4 regions of the Thalassotalea fusca genome follow, and region 3 is predicted to be linked to each of the others. Evidence: predicted binding sites of a transcription regulator. Region 3 holds the regulator's gene; each other region holds the start of a gene.
The links. The regulator sigma-54, encoded in region 3, starts transcription at its own class of promoters, with help from an activator protein. The targets are predictions, from matches to a motif close to GTTGGCACGNNNNTNGNNT.

Region 1 (7,702 bases), on a different contig from region 3:
CTCATCAGTGGCGAGTTATCAGCTGGTGCCGCTACGACAACAGAACGGCTACGTCCATCTTCACCCAATATTTCTTCGATGAACTCTTTAACTTCTCGGCCACGCTCTCCGACAAGGCCAACCACAACAACGTCTGCAGTCGTTCCTCGAGTCATCATGCCAAGCAATACACTTTTACCCACTCCAGACCCAGCAAATAGCCCCATGCGTTGCCCCTGTCCAACCGTCAAAAAGCTGTTGATTGCTCTCACCCCAACATCGAGTGGTTGGCTAATCGCTCTTCTAGCTAAAGGGTTAATTAACGCATTGGACGTTTTATGATGTTCATCATTTGAGATAGGCCCTAAGCCATCTAGTGGCTTGCCGACACCATCAACGACTCGTCCTAATAAGTCAGTCGATAATGGTAATCGCGCTTTCTTGGCAATGGGTACGACGCGTGCGCCTGGCATAACACCTTGTAAACTTTGTTCGGGCATTAAATAGGTTATTTCGCCCGAAAAACCGACGACTTCAGCGATAAGATCGCCATGAGTGGTTTCTACCAAGCATTGACTGCCGACATGTGCTTTTACACCAACGGCCTCTAATGTTAAACCTACCACCCGTACCAAACGGCCAGCAACCGCCAATTGATGACGGTGAATAAAAGACTGGCAATTTTCTAATCGGGTGGTGAGCTTGGCAACATCAATCATAGCTAAATTTTTGACACTTCTCTGGCATTACTTCTGATGTAATGCTTCCTGCAAGAAAGAGTCCAACACGTCTTTTAGACGAGCCTTTATCGACAAATCAATGTTTGAAGTACTATTTTCAATTTGGCAGCTACCGCGATCCAGATGAGGTGCGGCCAAAATACGCCATCCTTCTTCGTTAATGTGAGCTTCACCAAACTTTTTTACTACTATCGCAATATCGTCTGGGTGTAGTAATACTTGGGTGTTCGCTTCTTTGCTTGGTAGGGCTTTCATCCCTTCACTAACCGCACGAAGCAAAATATCAGGATTTGTCTTAGCTTCTTCAAATGTTATCGCTTCAGCTAGTTGAGCGACTAAATGAACGAGCTGCTGCTCAACATTGTTTTCAACGACCTCGATGGGGCGATGCAGTTGAGATATTAGCCCCTGCCATTGCTGAGCTAACTGCTGAATTTGTTCACGACCTTCTTCCAGCCCTTGCGCTACGCCTTCTTCATGTCCTTTAGTTTTTCCCTCTTCAAAACCACTCGCTTTACCTTCTTCATAGCCTTTGGCAAAGCCTTCCTCTTTACCTTGAGAAAAACCCTCTTCATAGGCTGCCTGACGAATTTCTTCGATTTCCTCGGCCGTTAGTGGTTGCGGCTCCTCTTCTATTTCTTCAGGTGGTTCATAGCGCCATGTTGCTTTTTTTCCAAGCGCATTGGTCTTATCATCTGTCTGTGGAACGTCATCTTCAACAACAGGCAGCGACCATACGCCATGCTCTTCATCCGTCCGTTTGATAACGTCCTTGTGAGGGCTTATTGCATTAAAGTTTTTCATGAGACTGCCACATTATAAGAATTCATCACCACCGCCAGCACCGCCAAGCATGATTTCACCTGCATCAGACAGACGACGGGCAATTGACAATATTTCTTTCTGAGCCGCTTCAACTTCACTAATACGTACTGGTCCCATTGCTTCTAAGTCGTCAGCCATCATTTCTGCTGCACGTTTAGACATATTACTCATGATCTTCTCTTTCAGTGCATCATCTGCACCTTTAATCGCTTTCATTAGTGCATCTTGCTGTACTTCACGAAGGATTGCCTGAATGCCTCGGTCATCCACATCAGCTAAGTTTTCAAAGACGAACATGAGATCTTGAATTTGTTGACTCATTTCTTCATCGTGTTCACGAATTGCATCCATTAATACCCCTTCAATATTAGTGTCGAGGTAGTTCATGATGTCGGCAGCCGCTTTCAAGCCACCCATTTTCGCTGCTTGTGCGCCAGCTTGACCAGCAAACTGTTTCTCCATGATCTCATTGAGCTCTTGCAATGCCGCAGGTTGAACTTCTTCTAAGTTAGCAATTCGCATCATCAAGTCTAAACGCGTTTTCTCTGCGAATTGTCCCATGATTTCAGCAGACTGCTCAGGTTCCAGGTAGGACAAAACAATAGTTTGGATTTGCGGATGCTCGTTACGAATGATATTGGCTACCTGTTTTGAATCCATCCATTTCAATGAATCTAAACCTTTCGCGCCACTGCCCATGACGATTTGATCAATTAGGTTGCCCGCCTTGTCTTCACCAAGTGCCGCCGTTAACGCCTTGCGAACGAACTCCTCACTTTGGAAGCCAATCGTACTAAAGTTCTGTATTTCATTAATGAATAGCTTGTGAACAGCGGTGATTTTTTCCTGGGTAAAGTCTTCCATACCCGCCATGATCATACCAACTTGTTGCACCTGCTTGGGTTCCAAATGCTTCAATATTTGCGCGGCGTCTTCTTCAGATAGACTAAGCAACAAAATAGCCGCTTTTTCTGAACCATCTAATTTGTCTACGTCAAATCCACTCGGGATTGATGCCATTTCCTGGCTTTGTTCATCAGTCATCTTCGTTCAACCAACTTTTTACTACTTGCGACGATAATTCTGGTTCATTCGCTACTAAAGCACGAACCGCTTTCAACACATCTTCATCTCGATGTAGATCTGGTAACTGTAGGCTGCCATCAGGAGCAAAGCCAACAGCGCCTGCATCAAAGTCTGCCGTTAACATGTCCATAGTATCATCACCTAAATCAACATGCGTATCCAGAGACTTTTCACCATAATCAGACGGTGTTTGATCTGGGTAGATTAATCGTTTCAGCATCGGTCTGACTACCGCAACAATTAGCACAATAATAACCAATGCTCCCAACCCCAATTTTAGCATCTTATAGAACCAAGGTTGCAGATAAAACGGCTGTTCTTCTTTTACGTCAACAGCAACACGAGAAAATGGAATCGTTACTACCTCTAATGTATCGCCTCGTTGCATATCAAAACCGATACTTCCTTGCAGTAGGCGACGAATGTTGGCCAGCTCTTGCACCGAACGCGGGGCTGCAGTTGAATTACCTTCAGCATCGACTGAGTTTAAATAGTCCAGCGCAACAGACACAGTAATACGGCGAATTACCCCTGTTTGCTGTTTTGTGTAACTGATCGCTTCGTCTAACTCGTAGTTTTTGGTAGATTCAGCATGCTTGCGGCTTGGCATCGCTTTTTGTTGAGCGCCACCCGCTGCGTTTTCAGGAATATCTGACTCTAATGGTGGTTGGTTAGTTAACGCGCCAGGGATTCCGCCGAGCAAGCCACCAATAGTTGTATCTTCAACACTCATCTCGCTACGTAGCGCTGGTAAATCAGGATTATAACGGCGTTGCGTTTCTTCGGTATTCGTGAAATCCATCGCCACATCAACTTGTGCCGTGTAGTTGCCTAAGCCGACCACAGGAATAAGAATTGTGTCAATCTTATCCATATATTCTTGTTCACGTTTCTGCTCTATTTCAAACTCCTTGCGTGAACGAGATGAAATTGAGTCTTGAGAGCCTGAATTTAACAGTCGGCCATTTTGATCAGTGACCGTTACGCGATTCGGGCTTAACCCTTGCACAGCAGAGGCCACAATATCGACGACCGAATCAACTTCTTCTTCTGAAAGCAAACGCCCTCTGCGTAAGGTTAATACCACCGTCGCTGATGGGTTTTTGACGCGTTTAGCAAAAACATTTTCTCTGGGAATAGCTAATAAAACTGAAGCTTTGGTAATAGACTGCAATTCTTCGATCGTGCGAGCAAGCTGTTGCTCACGAGAGTGTTTTAATCGCTCACGCTCTAAGCGCTGACTCACACCAAAACCCATGTCTTGCATAATAATGTCAGTACCCGGAGCAGGTTCATCTGTTAAGCCTTCACGAGCAAGCATTAATTTTACGTCTTGGTATTCATCAGTACGAACTGAAATCGTGTTGTTTTCTTGCGTATAATCCACTTTATTGGCATCAAGAAAATCCATTGTTTTGATAAGTTGTTCGGTCGGAAGCTTTGAAAGAAAACGGTATTCAGGTTGATTTGCCCACATGATGACAAATATGGCAATCGCCAAACATATTGCCAATGCCATGATCAAGGTAAGCTGACGTAGAACATCGACGTTCCCCATCGCAGCAGCAAGACCTGATTTTTGTTCTTCGACCACATTGTCGTTGTCGTTAGCAACAAGCTCTCCACCAGCACTATCGGCGGTTGCTATTGCTGTATTTGCTGTATCTGCCACTTAGTTTCTCCGCTTTCTTCTAAACACTTTTACTGCATTGTTCGCTTTGAAAAAGCTTAAACAGGCATACTCATGATTTCTTTGTACGCTTCAACAAACTTATTACGTACTTGTACAGTTGCATCAAACGCTACGCTCGCTTTAGACGCTGCGATCATCGTTTCAGCTAACGTCACACTCTTATCACCCATCTCAAATGCAGTACGCTTAGCGCCCGCGTCTTGTTGGATTTCGTTAACATTATTGACAGCTTCTTTGAGCATGTCAGTAAAGTTACTCGTAGATTGGTTAACTGGTGCAACATTCCCTTCATTGATTGGTAAGCGATTTCCCATCGCTTCTAACTGCATGCTTTGCATTTGTGCATAAAGTGAATTTGCTTTGATATCCATAGCGTTCTCTCGTGTGTCAAAGTTTTGTAAGTTGACTATATAGAGGATTAAAGCAAAGATAGTGCCAGAAAGGAGACAGGGGTATTCCACTTTAAAACCAATAACTTAAAGAGAAAGGTTGGGAGTAAACTTTTGAAGAAATAAGAGTCAGGCTAACGAATGTCAACCCGATCTCATATTAATATTAACGCGTGCGTTGTTACATTAGGCGGGAATTTCAATACCATTGTCACGCATTTTGGCAATTTTATAACGTAATGTGCGCGGACTAATCCCAAGTCGCTCTGCTACCGCTTTACGACTTCCCTGACAAGCATGTAGCGTATCCAGTATAATTTGATGCTCTTGCAACTTAAGTTCATTGCCTAACTTGTCATCACTTGATTGCGCCATATTCACTGTGGGTTCAATCGATGTCGTTTCAAAATTATCAATGAGTAAATCGCATGCTTCAATAGTCTCTCCATCATGAAGTATCAATGCGCGCTGAATGACATTGTCGAGCTCTCGCACATTACCCGGCCAATGATAGGCCATCAGCTTACTTCGAGCAGCAGGAGAAAACTCAGGGATCGCCTCACCATTGGTTTGACAATGACGCTCAACTAGGTGTTTTGCTAACGGAACAATATCATCGCGACGTTCAGCCAATGCTTTCCAAGTCAATGGAAAAACATTCAATCGGTAATACAAATCTTCTCTGAAAATACCTTCACTAACCGCGGATTTTAAGTCGCGGTTACTGGTCGCAATTACCCTAACATCAAGCTTGATTGTTTTTCTACCTGCCAGACGTTCTACTTCACGTTCTTGCAAAACCCTTAAGATTTTGGCCTGCAGGTTGAGATCCATTTCCGTGATCTCATCCAGTAAAATAGTGCCACCCTGTGCTTGTTCAAATTTGCCTGGACACGCTTGAACAGCGCCAGTAAATGCGCCTTTTTCATAGCCAAACAAAGTTGCTTCAAGCATGTTTTCAGGAATTGCCGCACAGTTTATAGCAACAAATGGATGTTCAGCTCGTGCTGAATGATAATGGACGTATTGCGCGAGGACTTCTTTACCAGACCCACTTGGCCCAAGTACCATTACAGAAGCTTCTGTAGATGCCACTTTTTTCGCTAGCTGTAACAGCTCTTTACTTTGCATGTCTGCAACTACAGGTTCGAACGACTCACTGCTTTTCAATGGTAAATATTGATTCACCATATTGAGAAGTACTTCTGGAGCAAACGGTTTAGACATATAGTTTATGGCACCATCCTTCATCGCTTGCACCGCGTCGTCTATCGTACCGTAAGCGGTCATGATCAACACTGGCATATTGCTATATGCGGCTTTGATACTTTTCAGTAATGAAAGCCCTGACATACCATCGCCCATCTGAACATCGCTAACAACAATATCAATTGCATGATTTTTGAGTTGCAATAAAGCTTGCTCGCCGCTGTCTGCTGCCACGCAGTCATGACCGGCTAATTTCAGTGTATCTATTAATGCTTCGCGTAAGCCAGCATCATCTTCAACAACTAAGATTCTACCTTGGCTCATGTTAAACCTCCCCTTGCGCATGATGTTGGGCTTCATCATGAATTAACGGTAGTTGAATACAAAAGTGCGCGCCTTCATTTGCTTTACTCAGTAAATGAACATCTCCTTGATGTGCGCGAGCCACAGATTTAACTACGGCAAGCCCAAGCCCGGTGCCTTTAGCGCGTGATGTATAAAATGGTTCAAATATTTTATCGGCTATTTCTTCGGGTATGCCGTTGCCATTGTCCTTCACACTAATAAATGCGTGCTGTTCATGACAATACGTTGAAATATCGATTACAGCGGAACTGCCAATCACTTCAACGCTGTTGTGAATTAAGTTTTGTATTGCGCCAACCAAAGCAGTTTCGTTACCGAGTACGAGACAGTCATTTTCACACATCACTAAGTTAACTTTCGCCCCAGCATCTTTCACTAAGCTTTCGATACTTGCAGCGGCACTTTTAACTACTTGATTAACGGATAACGGTGAAACAACAGGCTTATTGCCACTCTTAGCAAACAACAACATGTCATTTACTTGCTGCTCTAATTCATTGAGTCGCGCCATCATTTTGTCGCCAAAGGCTTCTCGGTCTTGGGCGGTCAAATGACGATTCTTAAGGTTCGCCCCATAAAGCATTGCAGCAGATAACGGGGTGCGTATTTGGTGCGCGAGTTTAGAAACCATCTGCCCTAGCGATGAGAGCCGTTGCAGCTGGCTAAGCTTATCTTGTAATAAGCGGGTTTCGGTTAAATCAGTGATCATGATCAGCTGACCGGGCTGATTACCCAGTGGCGAAATTTCTAGTTTGACCCGTCGACCATCTTTTAACGAAACCTCATGCCAATCGTCTTTTCTCGGCTGGAATGAACGTCTGATAACATCAAACCAAGGTTGTCCGAGAATAGGGTCATTGAGTAGTTTACTGGCGACATCATTCACTTTGGTCACGATGCCATTGCCATCAAGCATAATTAAGCCTGTTGGCATTGAGTCTATGATTTGCGTCAGCTGTCGTGACTGTTGTCGTAGTGTTGCAAGCTCGCCGGGATACGCTTCTTGTGCTAATGCAGAAGAAGTTTCACAAAGCTTTACCTGACCAACATTGTAGGCAGTTGTGGCTTGAAAACCACTATGCTTTGGTATTTCTGGCGTTAATTTTGAATAAGCTACTGTCATGATGCAACACTCAAATGTTAAATATCACCACGACCCATGCATTTACCGTACCACTCAAAACTTAACCCTAAAAAACAACAACTTAAAATCAAGCAATTCCTCATAACTACTTAGGTCAATTTTTTGGCAGAAAAATTGGCGCGAATTATTCAAGGAGATATAAAAATAGTCGATACAAAGATGTTGGATACAGGAATTGTTGTCGGTTGAATTCTATTGCAAGGTGGTTTTATGACGTATAAAGAGACTGAAAATTTTTACTCTTCTGTGCATCAAGTTAACGCTAAAGAAT
Region 2 (7,702 bases), on a different contig from region 3:
CTTTGAATTGCTTCGCGAGCGTTCCTGCAATTACCTGCAAAGTTTTATCACCAGCAGTATGACCATAAGTGTCATTAATTCGTTTGAAATTATCCAGATCAAGCACCGCTATCGCCAAATCAAATTGTTTATGGTGGTATCGTACGATTTGCTTAGCAAAGTATTCATCAAACGCTGCTCGGTTACCAAGTTTGGTCAATGCATCCTGCAAACTCTTTGCTTGTTGTTCTTTAATCCGCGCTTCAAAAACTTTGCTTTGTTCTTCCAACTTGTTAACTTGCGACTCCATTTCTTCAAGTTGCTTGCCTAGTTGATTTTTGTGGTTGGCTTCAAGTGTCGATTTTTCTTCCAACGTTTTAGCAATCGCTTTTAATTTATCATTAATATCTACTTTTATATCGGCAAAAGAATTCGCTTGATCTAACCCACCAGCCATTTCTTTAATCTGTTTCTTAAGTTTTCTGTTTAATTTATCGTGTTGCTGTTGGTTATCTTCATTACTGGCAATTGTTGTTTTAACTGCAGTTTGAACTGTTGAAAGCGTGTCACTTAGTGTAGATAAGAATACTTTTGCGGTGTCTCGCTCTTGATCTAAATCTTGTGCAATGACATCGAATACTTCCAAGAAATTATTTAAGAGCTGTTCGCCAGGCATACTCGCGTTAAGTTGCGAGCGGATCTGAGTCACTTTTTGTTTATGTTTATTCGAAACTTTCAACTTGCTCAAAAACGAAGAGAATCGCGATAAGATTTGTTGATCAACTTCTAAGGCTCCAGTCTTGTTTGCATTACCATTATTGACTTGTTGTGCAAGTAATCCTTCTACTGGCGCTTTAGATTTCGCCGCTAACGCGGTTTGATAATAGTCAATAAGCGTTGCGAGAATAGGAATATACTGAATCAACGCATCTTTTTTATCTTCAGAATCTTTTAACAGCGCTCTAAGGCTACGACGAACGTCATTGGGTAATCCTTGAATTTTTTGTAGCGCCTTGCCTGCACTATGAAAGCTTTCGTGCATTTGATTGATTTGCTGTTCATTGTGCAAACTATGTCGTGTAAGGATCTGGGAAATTTCAACAATTAGATCTTCAACATCTGAAAATGTCGATGAATTATTCAACGTGTTTCTCAGTTTTGCCAGTTTGTTGTCTAGCAAAACATCGATGCCTTTTGTGGCTAGAGATAGTTTGGCGATAAACTGCGCGAGTGAGTTCGTTTGGTGTTTAAAGTCGTCTTCAAGCGTTGCTCGAGAGTTAATGGCTGTTTCCAGCTTTCTTTTTAGCGCAATGATTTGAGTATCTGTGCTTGATAACTGACTCATGAATGTAATTTTTCCTTAATCTAAACTGCAATTCACTCTAACGGAATATTAATGCAGACACTGACAACAACGTTATCTCAAATGAACAGCGTTTTATATAATACTAACCATAAGTCAGCAAAAAGTCAGCAACGAAAAACCGTGTTGGCGCATAATATACTAACTTTCTGAAAAACAGTCTTTTACTGGGTGATATATTAGGGAAATAGTGCCGCTTCGTTATTGTCTATGTGTCCTGAAATTAGGTAACTCATCTAGGTGAGTACTTCTAAACGGATTGATGTCTAGTCCGCCACGCCGAGTATACCGAGCATATACCGTAAGCTTCGTTGGAGCACAAATCTTCATGATATCAGCAAATATTCTTTCCACGCATTGTTCATGAAACTCATTGTGTTGGCGAAATGAGATGAGGTACTTCAAAAGAGAGGCTTTGTCGATAGCTCTTCCCTGATATTCAATGACAACACTTGCCCAGTCTGGTTGATTGGTAATTAAGCAATTCGATTTGAGTAAGTGACTGTGCAAAACTTCATCAATGATATCGTTGCTTTCTGTACATTTAAGAAGTTCTGGCTTTAAATCGTAGTGTTCAATTGATACGTCGATATCATCAATGCATTCGCCTGGTAACTGGCGTGTTTCGATAGCGTCAAATTTATCTACAGGATGTAAACTGACTTGTGATTGTTGTCCAGCAATTTGGCTTAAATCTCTACTCATAATTGTCTGAACAGCATCTATATTCTCAAATTTACTTTGATTAAAGCTGTTAAGGTAAAGTTTGAACGATTTTGATTCGACAATATTAGCGCTCGTACACGGAAATCTGAATTCAGCCACTGCAACAATCGGCTTTCCTTTGTTGTTTAGCCACGAGACTTCGTATCCGTACCAGACATCTTCACCTAAGAAAGGTAAGGAATCACTCTGAATGTCGATCTGATCTCGGTTTAAACTTCGCGGCACACCTTGTAGAAGATCTGGCGAGTAGGTCGACTTATACTCGGTCGATTTACCTAAAGTTAATGATTCTAAAATCGATGCGTTGCTATAATTGCTCATATTCAAACTTCGTGACTATTTTTCACTATTTTAAAGGATAATCTTCATTGATGAAATCGCTTAATCCATCGGTTAGTAATAATCTTAAATTGTTTGCAAAGAAATATGTAGAAAGATATGTGGATAAATACCAACATCTTCCTCTTGTTGAGTGCGACGAAAATTGGCCTTCTGAGTGTATTCAAGGAAATAACGACGCTCAAACAAACTTGTGGCAACCGATTGAAGTGCAAGAAAAGCTGTCATTTGACAATATTGAAACCGCGCTAGACATTAACCTGCATGATGACATAAGAGCCTATTTTACTACTCTCTATAGTGATAGCCTGCATGCAGCATGTAGTGAAGGTGAACTTTCTTTGTTACTTCCTTGGAGTCAGAAAGACTTTGAGCGATTACAAGAAAACATTATTGGTCATGTTTTAATGAAGAAAAAATTAAAGCAGCCGGTCACAGTTTTCTTTGCCGTTACTGATGACGAAGATTGTATTCTTTCGGTAAACAATCAAACGGGGGAGGTATGGGTAGAGCGAGTCGGGTGTGAACCCCACAAAAAACTAGCCGACTCGATAGCAGAATTTATTGAGCAATTGCAACCTGCAATACCGTAGCGTTACTGCTACTTTTTTGATTTCAAAGCTGTTATCTCTGCTTTTAACGATGAAATTTGTTCGCGAAGGACTAAAATTTCCTCGGATAATGGAGTAATAGCCTGTTGTATCATTTGCGCTATTTGTGGCGAAAGTGTCTCATCTTCCTTTTCACTTTCGTCTAAAGATATATTGGCATTGGTAAAGTTTGGATCATGTTGCCAAGTTTTGAGCACCGTGATTATTTGGGGCAGTGGAACCTTATTGCGTAGTCTGGTTTTAATCTTGGCAATTGTTGGTTGCTGGCCCTCATTAGCAATTTGATTAGCTATGGCTATAATTTGGTCGTTAATCGTCATAATGAACATTGTTGACTGTAAATTTCACTATATATTAGCTAAAAAACCCAAAGAAATCTCTATCGAATTTTTTGGTTTTTTTTAAAATGTTAAAATAATCAACAAGATACCTTTTTTGGCCTAAGTTTTGCCTTTCTCAATTCAACAATTAATTATGAATAGAATAATCCAAAAAGGGAATCTCATGAAAAAATCACTTATTGCACTTTCTTTAATCGTTCCAATGACCGTGGGGCTAACTGGTTGTGTTGTAGCTATCGGCGATGATAGTGGTTCGCATGGTTTAGTACATGATGCCGGAGATCGTGAATATAACAATCGTAAAAAGATTGCCAATTTAGTTTTACATTCATCGTATGAAGACGCGTATCGACAATTGGGCGTAGCAGATTTTACAGAAAATTATGAAGCCGATAGCAAAATCGTTAAAGTGTTGTATTACCGAACACATAGACTTCACAAAGATGGATTAACGACAAAAGACGAATGTACTTATTTACGCTTTGAAGATGGGAAATTAGTGGACACTGGTAATGGTGGAGAATTCCAACGCAATCGCTAGTCGTAATAGTCTTTATTATTCATAAAAACCAGCAACAATTGTTGCTGGTTTTTTTGTTGATTTCTCAAATGTTCTTCAGCTTGATGCATCGTTCAAATATTGACCTAACGAAATGTTCCTTGCTATGGTAACGCAGCAATTACAAATAATAATTTCACACATATATGGTATTGTTTATAAATATCAATAATTTATCTGTTTTATGATTTAGGGTAAGGCCAACTCAACATAACAATAATTAAGTATAATTTGAGGAAAAGAGTTTATGACCGAAGTAGTTTCAACAGCAACCGCAAACGATATTCGAGCGGCATATCTGACAGCAAATGAGCTTAAATTGGCGGCGTCCTTACTTTACCAAGCGTACCATGATGATCCGGTTTTTCTAGAAATATTTCAAAGTGATGAAGGGGATTACGAACAAAAACTAAGAACATCAATTCGTGAAGAGCTAGCAGTTTTTTGGCAAGCTAAGCAACCAATTATTGGCTTATATTTAGGAGAGACTATGGTTGGTGTAGCTTGCCTAAATAGCCCTGATGACGGTGTTGCGACGGATAGGTTTTGGCACTGGCGTTTAAAGATGTTACTAGGAGCGGGCTACTTTAGTACTAAACAAATGATTGAAAAAGAACGCTTAGTACTATCGGCTGTACCAATGAAAAAATTTCACATGCTGTCGTTTATCGCAATACATCCTTTGCATCAACATCATGGCTTTGGTCATTATTTAATGGCGGCGGTTAATACGTTGTTAGATGAATATCCAGAAAGCGAAGGTGTTGCCGTTTATGCAACTTCTGAAAAATATCAAGCATTCTTTACTGACGTCGATTACGAATTCATTAAGACAATAACCGTAGGAAGTGTTTCTGGTGCATTAATGGTGCACTATCGAGATACTTAGCCTTAGCGCATAAAGTCAACGTTGCAATGCATGCGAATTTTTCTTAAAAGCGTGTTTGCACATATTTCATTAGTGCATTGAATTTATAGTGATTTTTCTTATTTTCTCCGCAAAAGTGTTAGCTCAATTTCCGATTAGATATTTTATTTGTAAGACATGTCGCACATTGTTGTGAGATATTGAGGTTTTGACAGTCGATATGTTTACATTGGTTTTTTGTAAGTTGTTGTAATTCTTTTGTTTTGTTTGGTGGTTGTATTCGCTGTAACAAAAAAGAAACAAAATTTTTCATTTTTGTTACTTTTGAATCTGGATAGGTAACGTATTATTACAGTTGTCAGGAAGACAAAGGCAAGGGATGCCATAACAAGGATTGTCGGAATACATTTGTGAACATGGAACTTCAGGAAGAAGTATAAACACAAGGGATGTTACGGATCAATCATATGGATGTGAAACTCACGGAAGATATCACTGGAAGATTACTAAGGAAGCGTGATTATAACTGCGGAATGGTTATAGCTAAGGAAAGTATGAGGAATCGCTTGGATAGCGAATAGGGAATGCTAAGGACAGCCATTATGGATGAAAGGGATCACTAAATGATGCAGGATGCATAAAGCTAGTTTAAGAAATGCGGCTCATGGAGAGCCGCATTTTTTGTTTTATTTTTCACAATTTTACAAAAACCTTAGTCAGTGTCGAATTGTAAAGTTGCGATTAGTTGAATTAGTTAATAGTCTACCTTATCTGCATAGTACGGGTGACGTCCCAAAGCTGACTGACTCCCCTTTAAAGAAAACTCATAACCACACAATGTGAAATCACCACGAAGTGCAATTTGCTTCAATAAGCTTTGTGTATCAAGTGGTGAAAAGTGTGCAAAATAATCGGTTGCATGCTCAACTATCACCTCAATGGTGCGAATGCCGTCGCCATTGTTAAATGTAATTTCTTTGCAACTATTGTCGCCCTTTAATGTGAGCTGTTGCCAATAGACACCATCTTGCTGTTCATCTGCTTGCCAATTAATAATTAAGCCGTCGTGCTGTGAGGCATATAAAGTAAAATCATCAGGCATATTTAGCATATGTTGACGCTCAATAGCTGTTTCAATTATAGGCTCTTCTTTGTCAATAACCGGTGAAGGCTGGGATACTTCGGTATTGTTTAGGAATGAAACACTTATCATCCCGCCTAAAATGATTGTGATACCAGCAGCTATTTGTAGCTTATATTTTGTTATTAGCTCTCTTACTTTAACGCCAACGTCGTTATCAGCACTGTTATTGTTGTGTTGCGTAACAAATTGTTGCTCGTCGTTATGGGTAACATTCATTGCTACATTAGCACTAGGCGCGCCTGCGAATGTGGGCTCAATTCTACTTTTACTTGTAGCTGCTGACTCATTTTTTATTGATGCTAAATCAATCGGTCCACAATACCCCATAATGTATGACTTTATTGGTGAGCTAGGGTAGGTGAGTAAGCTAAGCAAAAAGCCAATAGCCGCAATGAATGGCACATAAGCAAGAAAAGACGAAACAAACAATGGAAGCATTCCTAGAACAAAGTAGGCCGCGCCTCCTGCAACAAAGGGAGTAAACTTCCTTTGTGCATCATTGGCTCTTCTATAAGCCGACATAGTAATAGCGACGGCTGCCAGTAAAAGGATAACGATGGAAACCACAAGGTTATTAAACATGGCTGATAAAATAAGAAAGCTGATAGTCGATGTGGCGACAATCGAAGAATACCTTTGACGATTGTCAAATCCTTGCAGACAAAATAATGATTTTAGAAGCGGCACTACTATCCCCTGAAAATAACTGCGTGAAAAATGCTTCTATTTTTCACAATAGACTCATATAGCGTAAGGTTACAGAAATTTATGCACTTTGTCAGGCATCAAGGAGAGATTTAATCTGATATTGGGGGGATGCCTATTTACTAGCAAATACTTTGTGAGTACAAACTGAAAGATGTGCTTGTTTTTGTGTAAGACATATCTCAATAGTTTGCCGGACAAACTAGGTTTTAAAATATGGTTAAATTTAATAATTAACTATAAAACAATCTGTTACGGTTTTTGTTCGGCTGTTTTTCTCTAAGAGGTCTTAATATTTCATTTTTGCAGCTAGTAACTAATTAATTCTTGCGTAAACTTAAAAGTGTTAGGACGACTTGGTTAAGGATAACTAAAAACTGAATTAAGTTTATGGATGAACTAGGTTGATACTACTTGTACTGGCATGGATGGATATGGAAAAGGATTCACAGGAGTGATGGTTTCCAGCGAAGCGTAAACGGAATTTAACATGGACGTAAATGGATGCAAGGGCACAGGGAGTGTTAAGGAAGAATCTTCGCAGATAGCCGATCAAAAAACGGATTGTCTACATAACAGGATGTTACCTCAGGATGAGGCGAGTGGTATTAGGGTAAAGGACCTACCTAACCGAAAATAAGCGACTTTATGTCGCTTTTTTCGTTTTTGACATTGTTTGTTGTGATTCAATAAAACCGGACACCAATTTAGGTGGTATTATTGCCACTCAACTAGAGGTGTTCCATGGCAAGAAAACGTCGTAATTTTACAGAAGAATTTAAATTAGAAGCTGCTAGTCTTGTATTGGATGAAGGTTATTCGATACCTCAAGCAAGCCGTTCACTTGATGTTGGTGAAACAGCTTTAAGGCGCTGGGTTCAGCAACTTCAAAAAGAACGAGGTGGTGAAACACCGCAAACCAAAGCATTAACTCCTGAGCAGAAGAAAATCCAGGAATTAGAGGCTCGTATCAATCGTTTAGAACGAGAGAAGTCAATTCTAAAAAAGGCTACAGCTCTCTTAATGTCAGACGAAATGAACAATACTCGTTGATAGACCAATTAAGT
Region 3 (7,702 bases):
TATGGTACGACTTTTGGTTGGTGACGATTCAAGTAATAGAGCAAGGTCGTAGGCTGGCATGTTTTGCAATAGTTTTCGAACGTAAACGAACATACCACTGCCGAGGGCTTGGTTTACCTCGAGTAGCTTTTGTTGACCAAAATCTTGTTCAGAAATCTCCGGCATAATACTTTCCTGTGCCGTTATATTAATTGGAATTAATTATTCGAAAAACTATGCACCATAACAAATGCACTGCCACTTAGGCTCAGTGTTATTAGTGTCTACTTATTAAGCGCAACTGTGGTTTTTGGCGCTTGCTTGAATGTAAGTGTATCTTAAGTCGGAAGTTTTAGCAGCTTTTTTATTGCTGTGAAATACTTTACAAGAGGGATAAATGAAGGGGAAGAATTGAATTATGGGGTTTAATCGTCTTCATCAAATTTATCAGAAAACAATTGGCATACTTCGGTAAGAGCCTGTTCAGCGTCCTTACCATCTGTTTCAATCAAAACTTCTTTGCCTTGACCTCCCGCAAGCAACATTAAACCAATAATACTGCTGGCGTCAGCTTCCTTGTTGCCAAGCTTTACTGTGACCTTGGCATCAAATGCCTGACATACTTGCGCTAATTTGGTTGCCGCGCGAGCATGTAATCCTAGCTTATTGGTTATCGTAATCTGTCGCTGAAAGTTTGGCATGGTGTTTCCTAAATTACAGCTCAATATCTCTATGTCTTGATTGAACGTCTGAACGTTCTTTCTTAAGATTCTTCGCTAGCAATTCTGCAATGTATACGGAACGATGCTTTCCACCTGTGCAGCCTATTGCAATCGTGATATAGCTACGGTTGTTGCGTTCAAGGTGTGGTAGCCATGTCATCATAAAGCTATTAATTTGCCAAATAAACTTTGTCACGATAGGTTGGCTTGCAAGAAAATCTTGCACGGGCTGATCTAATCCTGTGTAGGGTTTTAGTTCTTTTTCCCAGAAAGGGTTTGGAAGAAATCGGGCATCAAATACGTAGTCTGCATCTTTTGGGATTCCGTGTTTAAAACCGAAGGATTCAAATACGACAATCATAGTGCCAGTTTTCTTACCTAATATGCGTTCACGGATCATGTCTGCCAGCTGGTGTGGTGATAACTGGCTGGTGTTAAAATATAAATTAGCGCGACTGGCAATAGGTTCCAGTAGCTTTTTTTCCAAAGAAATAGCCTGATCTAATGCAATGTTTTTGCGGATCAATGGGTGTAATCGTCTTGTTTCGCTAAACCTACGAATAAGGTCTACATCTTCTGCGTCCAAATAAAGAATACTCAACTCAACATTATTGGGTAAGTAATCAAGGATTTCTGCGACATCGGAAGGTTCGTCAGGCAAGTTACGTACATCGATACTTACTGCAACAGTTTCATAGTCGTTAATTACTGTATGCGTTAAGGCTGGTAACAAATTAACGGGGATGTTATCAACGCAGTAATAGCCTAAATCTTCCAGAACTCTTAAGGCAACACTCTTGCCCGATCCAGAACGGCCACTAACAATAATTAACTTCATTTAAGGGGTTCCTTGGTAGGTTTGTTATACCTTAACAGAAATGTATGCACGCTACATCTATCAATGGTTGGTTTGCTGTACGAGCGAATACAGTTCATGACTGGTTTCACATTTTCTCGCTTGTTTGCAAATTCGTTTGTCGCTAAACACCTGGGCAATACTTTGCAAAGTACAAAGGTGCTGCTGGCATTGTTCTTCAGGAACAAACAAAGCGATAAAAATATCAACCGGGCGATTATCGATAGAGTCAAAGGAGACAGGTTCAGATGTTGTCACTAATACCGCAATGACTTTCTCCGTATTGGGCAAGCGTCCGTGAGGTATAGCAATGCCATTACCTATGCCGGTAGAACCCATCTTCTCACGCGTAATTAAACTATCGAGTAACTCAAAAGTTGTAGAGCCACTGATGTGTTCAGCGGCTTTCTCACTGATGGTTTCAAGTATTTTTTTCTTGCTAGTCGCTGGGACTGCACATAACGTGCAGTCCTCGGTTAATATTTCATGTAACTTCATAAGGCGTGTGAAGGATTATTACTTCTTTAGTATTGGTTTAATTTGCCTTTGTACTTAAGTACTTGGCGATCAAGTTTATCGATAAGAGAATCAATTGATGCATACATATCGCCATTTTCGGCTTTACCGTGAATTTCAGTACCATTCAAATGTAAAGTTGCTTCGGCGATTTGACTTAATTTTTCAACTGTTAATACGACATACACGTTATTGATATGCTCAAAATGTCGTTCTAGCTTGGCAAATTTCTCATTAACGCATTGGCGAAGTGAATCGGTGATTTCAACATGATGACCTGAAAGATTAATCTGCATATGCGTATTCCTTATCGTTGGGTGAGTTAAAGTAAACTTTTTCGTTGGTTTGAAGGTGGAATAGACAAGGACTCGCGGTACTTAGCTATCGTTCTTCTCGCAACATTTATTCCTTGTTCAGCGAGTAGCTCTGCCATTTTGCTGTCGCTTAGTGGCTTAGCGGGTAGTTCGGCTGCAACAAGTTTTTTGATTAATGCGCGGATAGCTGTCGATGAACATTCACCGCCATTTTCCGTGCTTACATGACTCGAGAAGAAAAACTTCAACTCAAATATGCCTCTCGGAGTATGCATGTATTTTTGTGTGGTAACACGAGATATTGTTGATTCGTGCATATCTACAGCTTCAGCAATATCATTTAAAACCATCGGACGCATCGCTTCAGGGCCATGTTCAAAAAAGCCTTGTTGGCGTTGCACGATACAATTAGACACTTTTAATAAGGTTTCGTTTCGGCTTTCTAAACTTTTAATGAACCATTTAGCTTCTTGGAGATTAGAGCGAATGAATTGGCTGTCCGTGGTCGATTTCATTGAACGAGCCATAGAAGCATACTGTTGGTTAACTGTTAATCGAGGCGCAGTATCAGGGTTTAATTCTACGACCCAGCGACCATTCTTTTTCTCAACAGATACATCCGGTACGATGTATTGATCGTCACCTTTAATTACGCTATCACCAGGGCGAGGATCCAAAGACTGGATTAATCGAATAACTTCACGTAGTTGGTCTTCTTTTAAGCGTGTTTTACGCATTAATTGACGATAGTCACGATTACCCAGTAAGTCGATGTGCTCAGACAATACCACTTTACTTTCTTTTAACCATGGCGTGGCAGGGTCGAATTGATTAAGTTGAATTAATAAACACTCAGAGATAGAGCGAGCGCCAACGCCAACGGGGTCAAACATGTTTATACGCTTGATTACTGCTTCTACTTCATCAACTTCTACGTCTTCGACACCTAAGCTCTCTAGAATATCTTCGGCGGTAACGGTTAAATAACCAGCGTCGTCGATTGCATCGATAATCGCTGTGGCGATTGCGCGATCTGTTTCAGTAAATGGCGTTAAATCCATTTGCCAACGTAAGTGATCTTGAATAGATTCTGTGGTCTCACCTTGATAAGTGTAATCATCTGAAGGGCCAACGCCGCCACTCGATACACCTGCGCTAAAGCTTTCATCCCACGTCGTATCAATATTCAACTCTTCAGGGATATCATTTTTATCCATTGCTTCGGTCGTGGTGATTTCATCAGCCGAAGGCATGGCGTCTTCAGAACCATCGGAACTAGCATTATCGGATGAGTCATTTGATTGTGCTGAAAACGCTTCTTCGAGGTTGTCAGGTTTATCTTCTTGGTTAGTTGGAGCTGATTCATCTACTTCCAGCAATGGATTGCTTTCTAGCGCTTCTTGGATTTCTTGTTGTAAATCCAATGTCGACAATTGCAACAGTTTGATTGCCTGTTGCAATTGTGGGGTCATGGTGAGTTGTTGACCTATTCGAAGTTGCAGAGTAGGGCGCATCTAAAAACTTACTTTCCTGTTATTGTTATTAAACATAATTAGCTGGATTACCTTAACTATAACGTGAATTGTTCACCGAGGTACACATCTCTTACGTGTTGATTCGCAAGAATTTGATCTGCGTCACCCTCAGCAATTAACTCACCATGACTCACAATGTAAGCACGTTCACATACATCGAGCGTCTCTCTTACATTGTGGTCCGTAATGAGAATACCTATACCGCGCATTTTTAAGTGTAGAATAATTTTCTTTATATCTCCTACGGAAATAGGGTCTACACCAGCAAATGGTTCATCTAATAGAATAAATTTAGGATCAGCGGCAAGTGCGCGTGCAATTTCAACACGACGCCTTTCACCACCAGAAAGGCTCATCCCAAGATTATCCTTTATGTGTGAAATATGAAACTCTTCAAGCAGTTGCTCAAGCTTTTCTTCACGTTCTACTTCTGTGAGCGATTTACGTGTTTGCAATATCGACATAATATTGTCGTATACACTCAGCTTTCTGAATATCGACGCTTCTTGAGGCAAATAGCCAATGCCTTGTCGCGCTCTTTCATGCATTGGAAGCAGTGTAATGTCTTCATTATTTAGCGTAATACTTCCGCTATCATTTGGTACCAGACCTACAATCATATAAAACGATGTAGTTTTACCTGCACCATTAGGGCCTAGTAGACCAACAATTTCACCTGCGTTAACAGACAATGAAACATTTTTTACTACACGTCGCCCTTTGTACGCTTTTGCGAGTGCATTCGCAACTAGTACTGATTCACTCATCTATTTTTTCTTCTTTTCTAGATGCTGCGGCTGTAAAACAGTCTCAACCTGTGCATCATCGTCACTCGATGCGTTGACCTGTTCAGTTCTGAAATTGTAGGTGATGGTATCACCCGTCATTTGTGTACCGTCTTGCTCAAGGTACGCATCGCCAGAAATGATGATTAGGCTATTAGCCGGATCATATTTGATTTCATTTGCTTGTAAATTGATGGGGGTTCCATCGGCAAGTGTTCGGCTAAATTTTGCAGGACTACCTTTAGCAATATAAATTTTTTCCTTAGCGTCAGTCGAGGTAATAACCTGTACCAAATCGGCATTGATCACAAGAGAGCCTTGTGTAATAACCACGTTTTCTATGTAGCTAAATATTTTCTTCTTTAAATCACCGTCTTGGCTTTCAGATTTTATGATAACTTCTTGATCAAAGTCACTTACTTCAGCAGATATTGCGGTAGGTGAAGTCGCGACGGTAAGGCTAAGCGCCAAACTAAGAGTTAGATTTCTTGTAAATCGTTTGTACATGTTCATTCAATGTCATTTGTGTAGTGTTTAAGTCAACAACGAGTCCTGAGCCGTATATGGTAAATCCGTTGCCGATAATCATAATTGCTTGTTCTGAACTTAGTACATTCGTACGTAAATTCAGCTCCAAGTAGCTACCGTGAATTTCTCGCACCAAACTACTGGCGTCAGTAGACATAAGTGTTACGCGGTTCTCAAGTTTCACGAGGTTATTACTATAAAGGGTGCCATCAATGGCACTGACTTTCCAAGGTGCTTCGCCACCTTTTGGATATAGCGTGTATTTGGGCTGATCAAAGTGGGTAACTTCGTAATCTGCAAAATGCTCCATACGTTTGGCGTCAATATTGTACGCAAGTTTACCTTCTTTGTTATATATATCGCTGCTCAGCGTTTCCGCGATAAAATCAGGTGCGATATCATTGTCTAGATCGGTCAATGTTGGTTGTTTAGATTGATGCCATTCAACAACGGCATATATCAATATGGCAAACACAAAGAAAGAGAATGCTGCGCCATAGAGTCGATTCATATACTTGCACCCTTTGCATGCGCAAGTGTTCCTTGAGCCAGCATCATTAAATCACAAACTTCTCTTACTGCACCAAAGCCACCGCGAATAGTTGTTGTATAGTCGGCCATCGCTTTAATAGTCGGGTGGGCATCATTAACCGCGATGCTTAAGCCAACAAAGTTCATACATTCAAAATCTGGCATGTCATCGCCTATGTAGGCGACTTGTTCTGGGGAAATGTTTAGCGATTGAATCAGTTCGACTAAGCAAGGCAATTTGTCTTCTTTGCCTTGAATAATATGCTTAACATTCAGAGCTGACATACGTGTTTGCACGATATTCGATTGTCGTCCAGTGATAACTGCAACATCAACGCCACTGGCACCAAGTGCTTTAACGCCAAATCCATCTTTGGTGTGGAATGCCTTCAGCTCTTCGCCATCATTTCCCAAATAAATACGGCCATCAGAGAATACGCCGTCGATATCACAAACAAACAATTTTATAGCTTTTGCTTTTTCGATGAATTGGTCGGCGACTGCACCGTAAAGTGTTTGCATCACAGCACCCCTGCACTAAGTAAATCATGCATGTTCATAGCACCAATGGGATGATTGGCATCATCGACAATAATAAGACCATTGATCTTTTTGTCTTCCATCACTTTAAGTGCTTGGGCTGCGAGCATTTCTGCTTTGGCAACAGTTGGTTGGCGAGTCATAACAGATGCAATCTCATCTTTATGTATATCTATTCTTTCATCAAGAATACGCCTTAAATCGCCGTCCGTAAACAGGCCAATAAGTTTTTGATTATCGTCGACTACTGCTGTCATCCCCAAACCTTTAAGTGACATTTCTACCAATGCGTCTTTTATGAGTACATTCTTGGTCACAATGGGTAAACGTTCTCCAACATGCATAATGTCGGCAAGTCTAAGCAAAAGGCGTTTTCCTAAGCTACCACCAGGGTGTGAAAGAGCAAAGTCTTCAGCGGTAAAATCGCGCGCGTTGAGTAAAGCGACTGCCATGGCATCACCCATAACTAAGGTAGCCGTCGTACTAGATGTTGGTGCGAGACCCAAAGGACAAGCTTCTTGGGAAACACCGACATTGACATGTACGTCAGAAAGTTTGGCCAACGTTGACTTATTATTGCCAGTAAGCGCAATTAGCTTTGCTCCGATGCGTTTTATCACCGGCATAATCTGTACAACTTCACCGGTTTCACCAGAATTGGATATCGCTAACACGACATCATCACTGGTGATCATACCTAAGTCACCGTGACTCGCTTCACCGGGATGAACGAAGAATGATGGTGTGCCAGTACTGGCGAGAGTCGCTGCTATTTTTCCACCAATATGTCCAGATTTCCCCATGCCAATAACGATGACTCGCCCAGAGCAACTAAACATTAATTCGCAGGCATAGTTGAAATCATCATCAATAAAGGTACGCAAGTCTGCAACAGCTTGTTGTTCAATATCGATAACTTTAAGGCCTTGGGAGATAAAATCTTTCATGAACGATTAACCTTTTAGCTGGCTGAATAACAGCAGTTGATAGGCAATAAATACCATTACTAATATGCCGCCTTTTAGGCGCGTAATACGGAAGTTTCCTGACTTACGACTAAAGCAAGCTAGGAATAGTAAAAAGGTGACGCCGAGCATATACGGTGCGTCTCGCAAAGCGGCGTTGCTGTCAATATTACCTGGCGCAATAATGCCGGGTAATGAAAGTACCGCCAAAATATTAAAGATATTGGAACCAATGATATTGCCAAGTGCGAGATCGTCTTCTTTTTTGATGATACTCATAATACTGGCAGCCAACTCAGGTAAGCTGGTGCCTATGGCAATAACTGTCAGACCTATTACTAGATCACTAATGCCAAATGCCCGCGCAATAAATACGGATGAATCAACTAAGTAAGTGGCGCTCAATGGCAGTAAAACCATTCCCGTTGCCA
Region 4 (7,702 bases), on a different contig from region 3:
GAAAGTGGTTTGTTTACAGTAGGTTTAATATGTTTAATCGCATTGCCAGGCACATCAGGTTTTTTCTCTAAGGAATTTATTCTTGGGCACATATGGCAATCTTCGACAGCAGGCCCTTTATTTTGGTGGTTAGCCATTATAGGGGCGCTGCTCACGTCACTTTATAGTTGTCGGTTATTCATTCTGGTGTTTCTGGGAGAGTGTCGCTTCGAAGGTGAATTACATCGCCTAACGAGTCGAGGTGCGTCACTGGCATTACTAGTGTTAGCAGCATTATCACTGGTAGGGGGAATATGGCATGAGCAATTTAATGTGCCATTGGTGCCAGTACCAGATCAAACGTTATTGACTGTCGACAAAGCGTTTGTAGTACCACATTGGCTTCATACCGTTGCAATTGCAACACCATTTGCAGGTATTGCAATTGCGTGGGTGCTGTTTGCGAAATATCGACGTGATTTTAGGCAACCGTTGTTGTCTGCGACAAACTTATGGGTAAGGTTTGCGCGCGCTGGTTTAGGATTTGACTATCTTTATTTTCACCTTATACAAAAGCCTTTTGTGTTCATAGCGAGAGCGAACAGGCGGGATGTTTTAGATCAGCTGTTGATGTTGTTATCGCATTTTTCACTGTGGACGAAAGACGCTATTTTACCAACACAAAACGGCAGTATTCGTTGGTATGCTGCTGCTTTTGCGCTAGGGCTCAGCGTTTACATATTAGGGTGGTTACTATGACGATCACTTTTTTGATGCTGAGTTTTGTTGCGTTTGGTGCATTAGCATGGATGGCAGAAGTCTACCGACAAAACAGTGCGAAATGGGTTGCTTTAATGAGCACAACGGGGCTTACCTTGGAGTTCCTGCGACTTTGGGTTACATCAAATGCCGACTTATCCAGTCTAGTGATTGTCGCCGAACACTCATGGATTTCCGCTTTTAATATTAATTACTTGCTGGCGGTTGATCAGTTAAGTCTTACCTTACTGTTATTGACATTTTTTCTCGGCGTAATTGCGATACTCATTTCTTGGCGTGAAATAACTGATAACCAAGGTTTCTACTACTTTTGTCTGATGCTAACAATAGCCGGAATTGTAGGGGTTTTCACCGCATTTGATATGTTCCTGTTTTTCTTCTTTTGGGAAGTGATGCTTATTCCGATGACAGCGCTAATCGCAATTTGGGGTCACGAAAATCGATTATTTGCTGCACTGAAGTTCTTTATTTTTACTCAAGCCAGTAGCTTGCTCATGCTCATTGCAATTATCGTATTTGCTTACTGGCATTTTCATAGTAAAGGTGCCATTAGCTTTAGCTATTTTGATTGGTTGGCAGTGGGCGCGCCCAATGGCATTGGTTTCTATTTAATGCTAGGTTTTTTCGCCGCATTTGCGGTCAAACTTCCTTTGGTGCCATTTCATTCATGGCTGCCAGATGCTCATACGCAAGCACCGACGGCCGGTAGTGTGCTTTTAGCGGGGATCTTATTGAAAACTGGTGCCTATGGCATCATTCGGTTTGTGTTATTTCTTTTCCCTGAAGCAAGTCAAGACTTTGCGGGCGTTGCTATGATGCTTGGCACCGTTAGTGTTATTTACGGTGCAGTGATGGCTTTTTCACAATCTGATTTTAAACGACTCGTAGCATATAGCTCGATAAGTCATATGGGCTTTGTTGTTCTCGCTCTCTTTACTTTTAGTAACAATGGCTACAATGGTGCGATTCTGACTATGGTGGCGCATGGCTTAAGTAGCGCTGCACTGTTTAGTTTTGCAGGTATTTTATACGCGCGACTACACTCCAGGCAGTTGCATGATTTTGGTGGTTTATGGCGTTCTGCGCCTATTATGGGAGGCTTTGCACTCGCATTTGTTGCGGCAGGTTTTGGCATGCCAGGGCTCGCGAATTTTGTCGGGGAATTTTATAGCTTAGTAGCGGTGTTTAAATATCAGCCCATGTGGGCAATTCTGGCAGCATTTGGCCTAATTGGTTCCGCCATTTATGGCATGAAGTTATTTCAAACAAGCTTTCATGGTCCAAGCGTTTTACCAATTAAAGATCTAGACAAACGAGAGTTGCTACTCGCCAGTAGTTTATTTGCGCTATTGTTGCTACTTGGACTTTTCCCTACATGGCTCACAGACATTGTGGGTAAAGGAGGAGTTTAAATATGTCACATGCTAATACGGTAGCACTTGCCTGGGAGAATTTAGTCTTTGCATTACCCGTTTTAACAATCGCCATTGGAGTTGTGTTGGTGATGATTCTAGCTGGGTGGCGACGTTCTAATGTTACGCCATATATCGCCTCGCAAATGATATTGTTGATCGCCATATTGTTGGCACTTATATACTTTCCGCCTTCAGCCATACACTTTACGACACTGGTGAAATTAGAAAAAGTATCTGCGACACTGTTTATCATTATATGTTTCACTGCCTTGGCCATTCTTAAAATCGCAAGAGAACAGCTGAATGGACATATCGAAGCACATGAAGAGTATTATATTCTTTTCTTGTTGGTGATACTGGGCGCATCAACTCTGATCATGGCCAATCACTTTGCTACATTATTTCTGGGATTCGAATTAATGAGTATTGCACTCGTGGGGTTAATTGGCTATTTGAAGCAGCAAAATTCAAGTGTTGAAGCGAGTTTTAAGTATTTAATTCTTAGCGCCGCAGCATCGAGTTTTATGTTGCTAGGGATTGCTTTACTTTATGCATATTCTGGCACGCTTTATTTTGATGGCAGCCCCTTGACCATATCAACATCGCTACATGCAAATGCGTCTGAATTACCGCCGCTGGTGTTGAGCTTGGGCTGTTTGCTATTTTTCAGTGGCTTGGCATTTAAAATTTCATTAGTTCCATTTCACTATTGGACGCCTGATGTTTATGCGGGGGCGCCAACTTCTGTGACGTTGCTGCTTGCTACCATTTCCAAGTTAGCCATATTCACAGGGGTACTAAAGTGTAGCTTCTCGCCTTTATTTCACGGCTACTTTTTACAGCCTCAAGTGTATTCCGTATTCGTTGGTTTAGCTATATTGTCGATTATTGTTGGTAATGTGTTGGCGCTGCAACAGCGGCAATTGAAGAGGATTCTTGCTTTCTCTTCCATTGCGCACATGGGATATCTGATGATTTTGGTGTTTGTTGCGTCTAGCAATAGTGTTAGCCTAGCATGGCAGGCGATGATTTTTTATTTTGTTGCATATTTACTGGCAAGTGTCGCTTTGTTTTACTTCATTAATGTTGCGGAGCACAATAATGGGGGAGAACAAGTCGTAATTGACGATTTTAAAGGGCTGTTCTGGCGCTCGCCATATGACGCACTATTAATCATAATATCGTTATTGAGCTTGGCTGGTATCCCATTGACCGCTGGATTTATCGGCAAATTTTATCTGGTTACATTTGCAAGTTTTCATGCTCTTTGGTTATTGCTTGGTGCAATTGTTGTTGGAAGCACTATAAGTCTCGCCTATTACTTACCCGTTATTTTTGCGCTGTTTGGTGCGCGAGAAAACATAGCATCAGTAGGAAGCGTGAAAGTATCATCGCCTGTTTTTGTTATTGTAATGATACTGGCTTCACTTTATTTAGGCGTATTGCCAGGAGAGTTCTCTGAGTTTCTTGCTTGGCTGTAACCTGGCAATAGTTAGTTAAATTCACCAATATATTGTGAAATTGTTTAGTTTCATCTAGAGCCATGTTTTACTGTTTGTCCTAAGTTGCTGAATTATAGCCATTTTAAATGTTGGCGTAATATTTGTTACTATTCAACGCAACAAACGATGAACTAAACGATTAATTTATCGCTGAATTTAATAATGCGCTAAGGATTTTATAGATGAAAAAAACGCTGATTGCTTCGTTATTGGGTGCCTCTGCTGTTCTTGCAGGTTGTGTTGTCATTGCTTCGCCCCAGCATGCCAGTTTCCACCAGCAGGAAACATTAAATCTTGAAGCGAGTACATTGACTGAGTTAGCAATTACAGCAGGAGCAGGCTCTTTAAAGGTTGTCGGTGATAGTAGTGTATCTACCATCACAGTAACGGCAGATATTTATACGGAAAGTAAAGCCTCTAAAGCGTTTGACTTTTCTTTGCAAGCAGATGGTAAGCAGGCAGAATTAATTGCTGAAATGCATAGTACATCTGGTTATTGGCATGGTAGCTCACCTCGAATTGATTTGCTTGTTTCAGTACCTGAAAACATGGCTCTGAATATTGTTGATGGCTCTGGCGGCATTGAGATTCAACAGATGAACGCAGCCATAAAAGTGGTTGATGGTTCAGGGGATATTCATATTGCTCAGGGGCAAGATGACCTTAATATCTCTGATGGTTCAGGTGATATTACGATTGTTCGTTTTGCTGGAAATGTGAATGTTGATGATGGCTCTGGTGGCATTAGTATTGAAAATGTGTCGGGCGACGTAACGTTGGATGATGGCTCTGGTGACATCGACATTAGAAATATCGCAGGCAGTGCGTCAATTAATGATGGCTCTGGCGACCTAAACGTTGATGATGTTACAGGAACCGTAACGATTGATGATGGCTCTGGTAGCATTAGTGTTCACAATGCTGGAGGTTTGAAGATTACTGAAGCTGGTTCTGGAAGTTTAAAATTCAACAATATAAGAGGCGAGGTTGAAGTCGACAGCTAGTCATGATTTTTGTTTGAATTAAGTGAAAATGTGGTGAAATGAGGCTAAATCACCACATTTTTATGTTTAAATCACGATTTTCCTTGTTTGTTATTTAAACATCTGTATAATGCGCGCCTCGATATTGAGTACTACAGATTGGAATTGTAGTTTTGAATGGGGTTATCCCAATAGACTTGCCCAGCTAGCTTCAGCCTAGCAAATCGAATGTGCCTTAAGTCTTCCTGGTGGTTTCCTCGTATATGAATACGCAGGATCACTGGGTTCTTAGTTTCCTGCCTTGAGAAGACAAAATTTTATATGACTGACATTAACAATGCCTCAGTGGGCTTTGACGCCCTTGGTTTACCTGAAACTTTAACATCTGCATTAACTGACATTGGTTTTGCCAATGCCACTCCGATCCAAGCTCAAACTATTCCGCATTTATTAGCGGGTAAAGATGTGCTAGGTGAAGCTCAAACAGGAACGGGTAAAACAGCTGCTTTCGGTTTGCCTGCATTAGCATCTATTGACGTTTCTGTTCGTAAACCACAAATGCTAGTACTTGCGCCGACGCGTGAACTTGCTATTCAGGTAGCAGAAGCAATTGAATCATTTTCAAAGAATATGAAAGGACTACGTGTTGCCACATTATATGGTGGGCAATCTTACGGACCACAATTTCAACAACTAGAGCGTGGAGCACAGGTTGTAGTTGGTACACCAGGTCGATTAATGGATCACTTGCGTCGCAAGAGTTTAAAGGTATCTGAAGTTTCATTCTGTGTGCTTGATGAAGCAGATGAAATGCTTAATATGGGCTTTTTGGAAGATATTGAGTGGATTCTTGAGCACTTACCAAAAACTTGTCAGATGGCATTGTTCTCAGCGACTATGCCATCACAGATTCGAAAAGTTGCAAACCGTTTCTTAAAAGACCCTGCACACGTAAAAATAGCAGCGGTTCAAAAAGAAAAAGCGAATATTAGTCAGTATGCTTGGAAAGTAAGCGGCATTCATAAAATGACCGCGCTTGAACGTATTGCTGAAACTTTCGACTATGACGCGATGATCATTTTCGTACGTACACGTAATGACACCGTTGAAGTTGCAGAAAAACTTGAGCGTGCTGGATATCCTGCGGTCGCTCTAAATGGTGATATGAATCAGGCGCAGCGTGAAAGAACTGTTGAGCAATTAAAGAGTGGTCACTCTTCGATATTGATTGCAACCGACGTAGTCGCGCGTGGTTTAGACATTCCGCGTATTTCACTGGTTGTTAACTATGATTTACCAGGCGACAATGAGTCATACGTTCACCGTATTGGCCGAACTGGTCGTGCAGGACGTACAGGTACAGCAATTTCTTTTGTTAGACCAAGAGAAATGTATCTATTACGTCAATATGAACGTTTAACTTCTGGGCGTATTGACCCGTATGAATTACCAAGTATTCAGGAAATTGGCAAAGCACGTATTGAACGCACTCGTGAACAGTTAATGTCGGTTGTTACAGACAATGATTTATCTGCAATGCGTGAAATCATCGAGCAGATGGCTAATGAATCGGAATGCTCAATGACTGATTTAGCGGCGGCGCTTCTTTATGTGAAGCAGCTTAAGCAGCCTCTACAGCCGAAAGAAGATCCTAAACCTCGTCGTGAAACAAGAGAGCGAAATGATCGTGATGGTCGCGGCAGGAAGGATACACGTGGTCAACGTGGTAATAAAGAAGGCCGTGATAGCCGCGAGCGTCAGCCTAGAAAAGCACGTTCAGAGCGCAATGATGTTGATTGGCAAACTTACCGTTTAGAAGTTGGTAAAGAGCATGGCGCCAAACCTGGTGATATTGTAGGTGCAATTGCAAATGAAATTGCGCTTGATAGCAGCTACATAGGTGCAATAAACCTACAGGAACGCCACTCACTTGTGCAATTACCTAAAGGAATGCCGGACAAAGTATTCAAACAGCTAAAACGTGTGCGTGTACGCCGTCAAGCGCTTGAAATCTCGGTAGCTGATGCGCCTATGGTTAATGAAAGGCCAAAAAAGCGCGTTGAGCGTCCACGTCGTGATAGCTAATTCATGATGATAAATTAATGCGCTAAACCGCATTGCTAAAGCCAGCTATAAAGCCTGTCTCTTATACACAAATCCCTGCTAAGTAATTAGCGGGGATTTTTTTGAACTAAATTAAACCTGCCAGATCAGATCTCCAAACATTAGTTGGAGATAGTAAATGCTTGAGAGTGCAATTGTGTGGGCAGAAAAACAATTTGGAAAAACGAATCTAGGCGACCCACGTAGAACGAATCGTTTGGTAAAGTTAGCAGCTACGATAGCTAACGAGCCAGGTAAACCTTTAGTGAACATCACTCAATCTCCCGCCGATATGGAAGGCGCTTACCGCTTCATTAGAAATGACCATGTTGAACCTAAAGCGATAGCCGATGCTGGCTTTCAAGCTACCGCTGAACAAGCGCAAAAGCATGAATTGCTGCTTGCTTTGGAAGACACCACCAATATTGTCTACAGCCACCGTTCCATTCGAGATGATTTAGGTCATGTAAACCAAGGTAATCGCCACAGAGGAATGTTAGCTCAGTCTCTTGAGTCTGACTTGTGATCAAGAGACAGGTTATAAAGCTGGCTTTTTTATTTTTTAGCCTCTAACGCTTCACTTTTTATTTAGTAATCTCGGCCGTGTTCTCATGTTTAAAATCATAGAACTCACAGCAATAAAATCGGGTGTATCACATTGTTTACAGGGTTGCGGTAGGGCTTATATGGCCTGCGCTGAATAAGATCGAATATTGCGCTTTCACATCGTACAAATTCATTTACGTTAATAGAAAAACTAGATGCTTGTTCGCTCTTTCGCTTAGTTATTTTGCTGGTAATAATTAAGTCATCAAAGTTCGAGAGAGATAATTATGACTGAAGTTGCAAACCCACTTAAATTATGTGGTATTGAATTTACTGAATACGCTACACCTGATTCAGATTTTATGGAGAAGGCGTTTTACGGATTCGGTTTCTC

Region 1: a site for sigma-54 is predicted at 4,745-4,763, ahead of fliE (flagellar hook-basal body complex protein FliE). Genes of this name have one in related genera too.
Region 2: a site for sigma-54 is predicted at 3,453-3,471, ahead of ACSLUK_RS14070 (DUF3192 domain-containing protein). Genes of this name have one in related genera too.
Region 4: a site for sigma-54 is predicted at 3,765-3,783, ahead of ACSLUK_RS13250 (DUF4097 family beta strand repeat-containing protein). Genes of this name have one in related genera too.

The regions. Positions count from the first base shown of each region.
Region 1 is NZ_JBQRUN010000001.1:444,474-452,175, reverse strand. Features, by position in the region: gene fliI (flagellar protein export ATPase FliI) at 1-698, opposite strand, end outside; gene fliH (flagellar assembly protein FliH) at 726-1,523, opposite strand; gene fliG (flagellar motor switch protein FliG) at 1,536-2,588, opposite strand; gene fliF (flagellar basal-body MS-ring/collar protein FliF) at 2,581-4,302, opposite strand; gene fliE (flagellar hook-basal body complex protein FliE) at 4,359-4,694, opposite strand; gene ACSLUK_RS01950 (sigma-54-dependent transcriptional regulator) at 4,899-6,245, opposite strand; gene ACSLUK_RS01945 (sensor histidine kinase) at 6,247-7,410, opposite strand; gene ACSLUK_RS01940 (phosphoadenylyl-sulfate reductase) at 7,642-7,702, shown strand, end outside.
Region 2 is NZ_JBQRUN010000011.1:108,609-116,310, reverse strand. Features, by position in the region: gene ACSLUK_RS14090 (GGDEF domain-containing protein) at 1-1,324, opposite strand, end outside; gene queF (NADPH-dependent 7-cyano-7-deazaguanine reductase QueF) at 1,544-2,389, opposite strand; gene syd (SecY-interacting protein) at 2,440-3,000, shown strand; gene ACSLUK_RS14075 (hypothetical protein) at 3,009-3,338, opposite strand; gene ACSLUK_RS14070 (DUF3192 domain-containing protein) at 3,523-3,900, shown strand; gene ACSLUK_RS14065 (GNAT family N-acetyltransferase) at 4,166-4,807, shown strand; gene ACSLUK_RS14060 (hypothetical protein) at 5,541-6,617, opposite strand; one part of gene ACSLUK_RS14055 (IS3 family transposase) at 7,380-7,635, shown strand; one part of gene ACSLUK_RS14055 (IS3 family transposase) at 7,635-7,702, shown strand, end outside.
Region 3 is NZ_JBQRUN010000016.1:23,872-31,573, reverse strand. Features, by position in the region: gene mgtE (magnesium transporter) at 1-165, opposite strand, end outside; gene ACSLUK_RS16235 (HPr family phosphocarrier protein) at 405-680, opposite strand; gene rapZ (RNase adapter RapZ) at 694-1,539, opposite strand; gene ptsN (PTS IIA-like nitrogen regulatory protein PtsN) at 1,600-2,055, opposite strand; gene hpf (ribosome hibernation promoting factor) at 2,082-2,369, opposite strand; gene ACSLUK_RS16215 (RNA polymerase factor sigma-54) at 2,396-3,901, opposite strand; gene lptB (LPS export ABC transporter ATP-binding protein) at 3,958-4,689, opposite strand; gene lptA (lipopolysaccharide transport periplasmic protein LptA) at 4,690-5,178, opposite strand; gene lptC (LPS export ABC transporter periplasmic protein LptC) at 5,180-5,746, opposite strand; gene kdsC (3-deoxy-manno-octulosonate-8-phosphatase KdsC) at 5,743-6,288, opposite strand; gene ACSLUK_RS16190 (KpsF/GutQ family sugar-phosphate isomerase) at 6,288-7,253, opposite strand; gene ACSLUK_RS16185 (calcium/sodium antiporter) at 7,260-7,702, opposite strand, start outside.
Region 4 is NZ_JBQRUN010000010.1:51,253-58,954, reverse strand. Features, by position in the region: gene nuoL (NADH-quinone oxidoreductase subunit L) at 1-738, shown strand, start outside; gene ACSLUK_RS13260 (complex I subunit 4 family protein) at 735-2,171, shown strand; gene ACSLUK_RS13255 (NADH-quinone oxidoreductase subunit N) at 2,174-3,655, shown strand; gene ACSLUK_RS13250 (DUF4097 family beta strand repeat-containing protein) at 3,859-4,680, shown strand; gene ACSLUK_RS13245 (DEAD/DEAH box helicase) at 4,981-6,744, shown strand; partial or broken gene ACSLUK_RS13240 (IS4/Tn5 family transposase DNA-binding protein) at 6,902-7,273, shown strand; gene hppD (4-hydroxyphenylpyruvate dioxygenase) at 7,596-7,702, shown strand, end outside.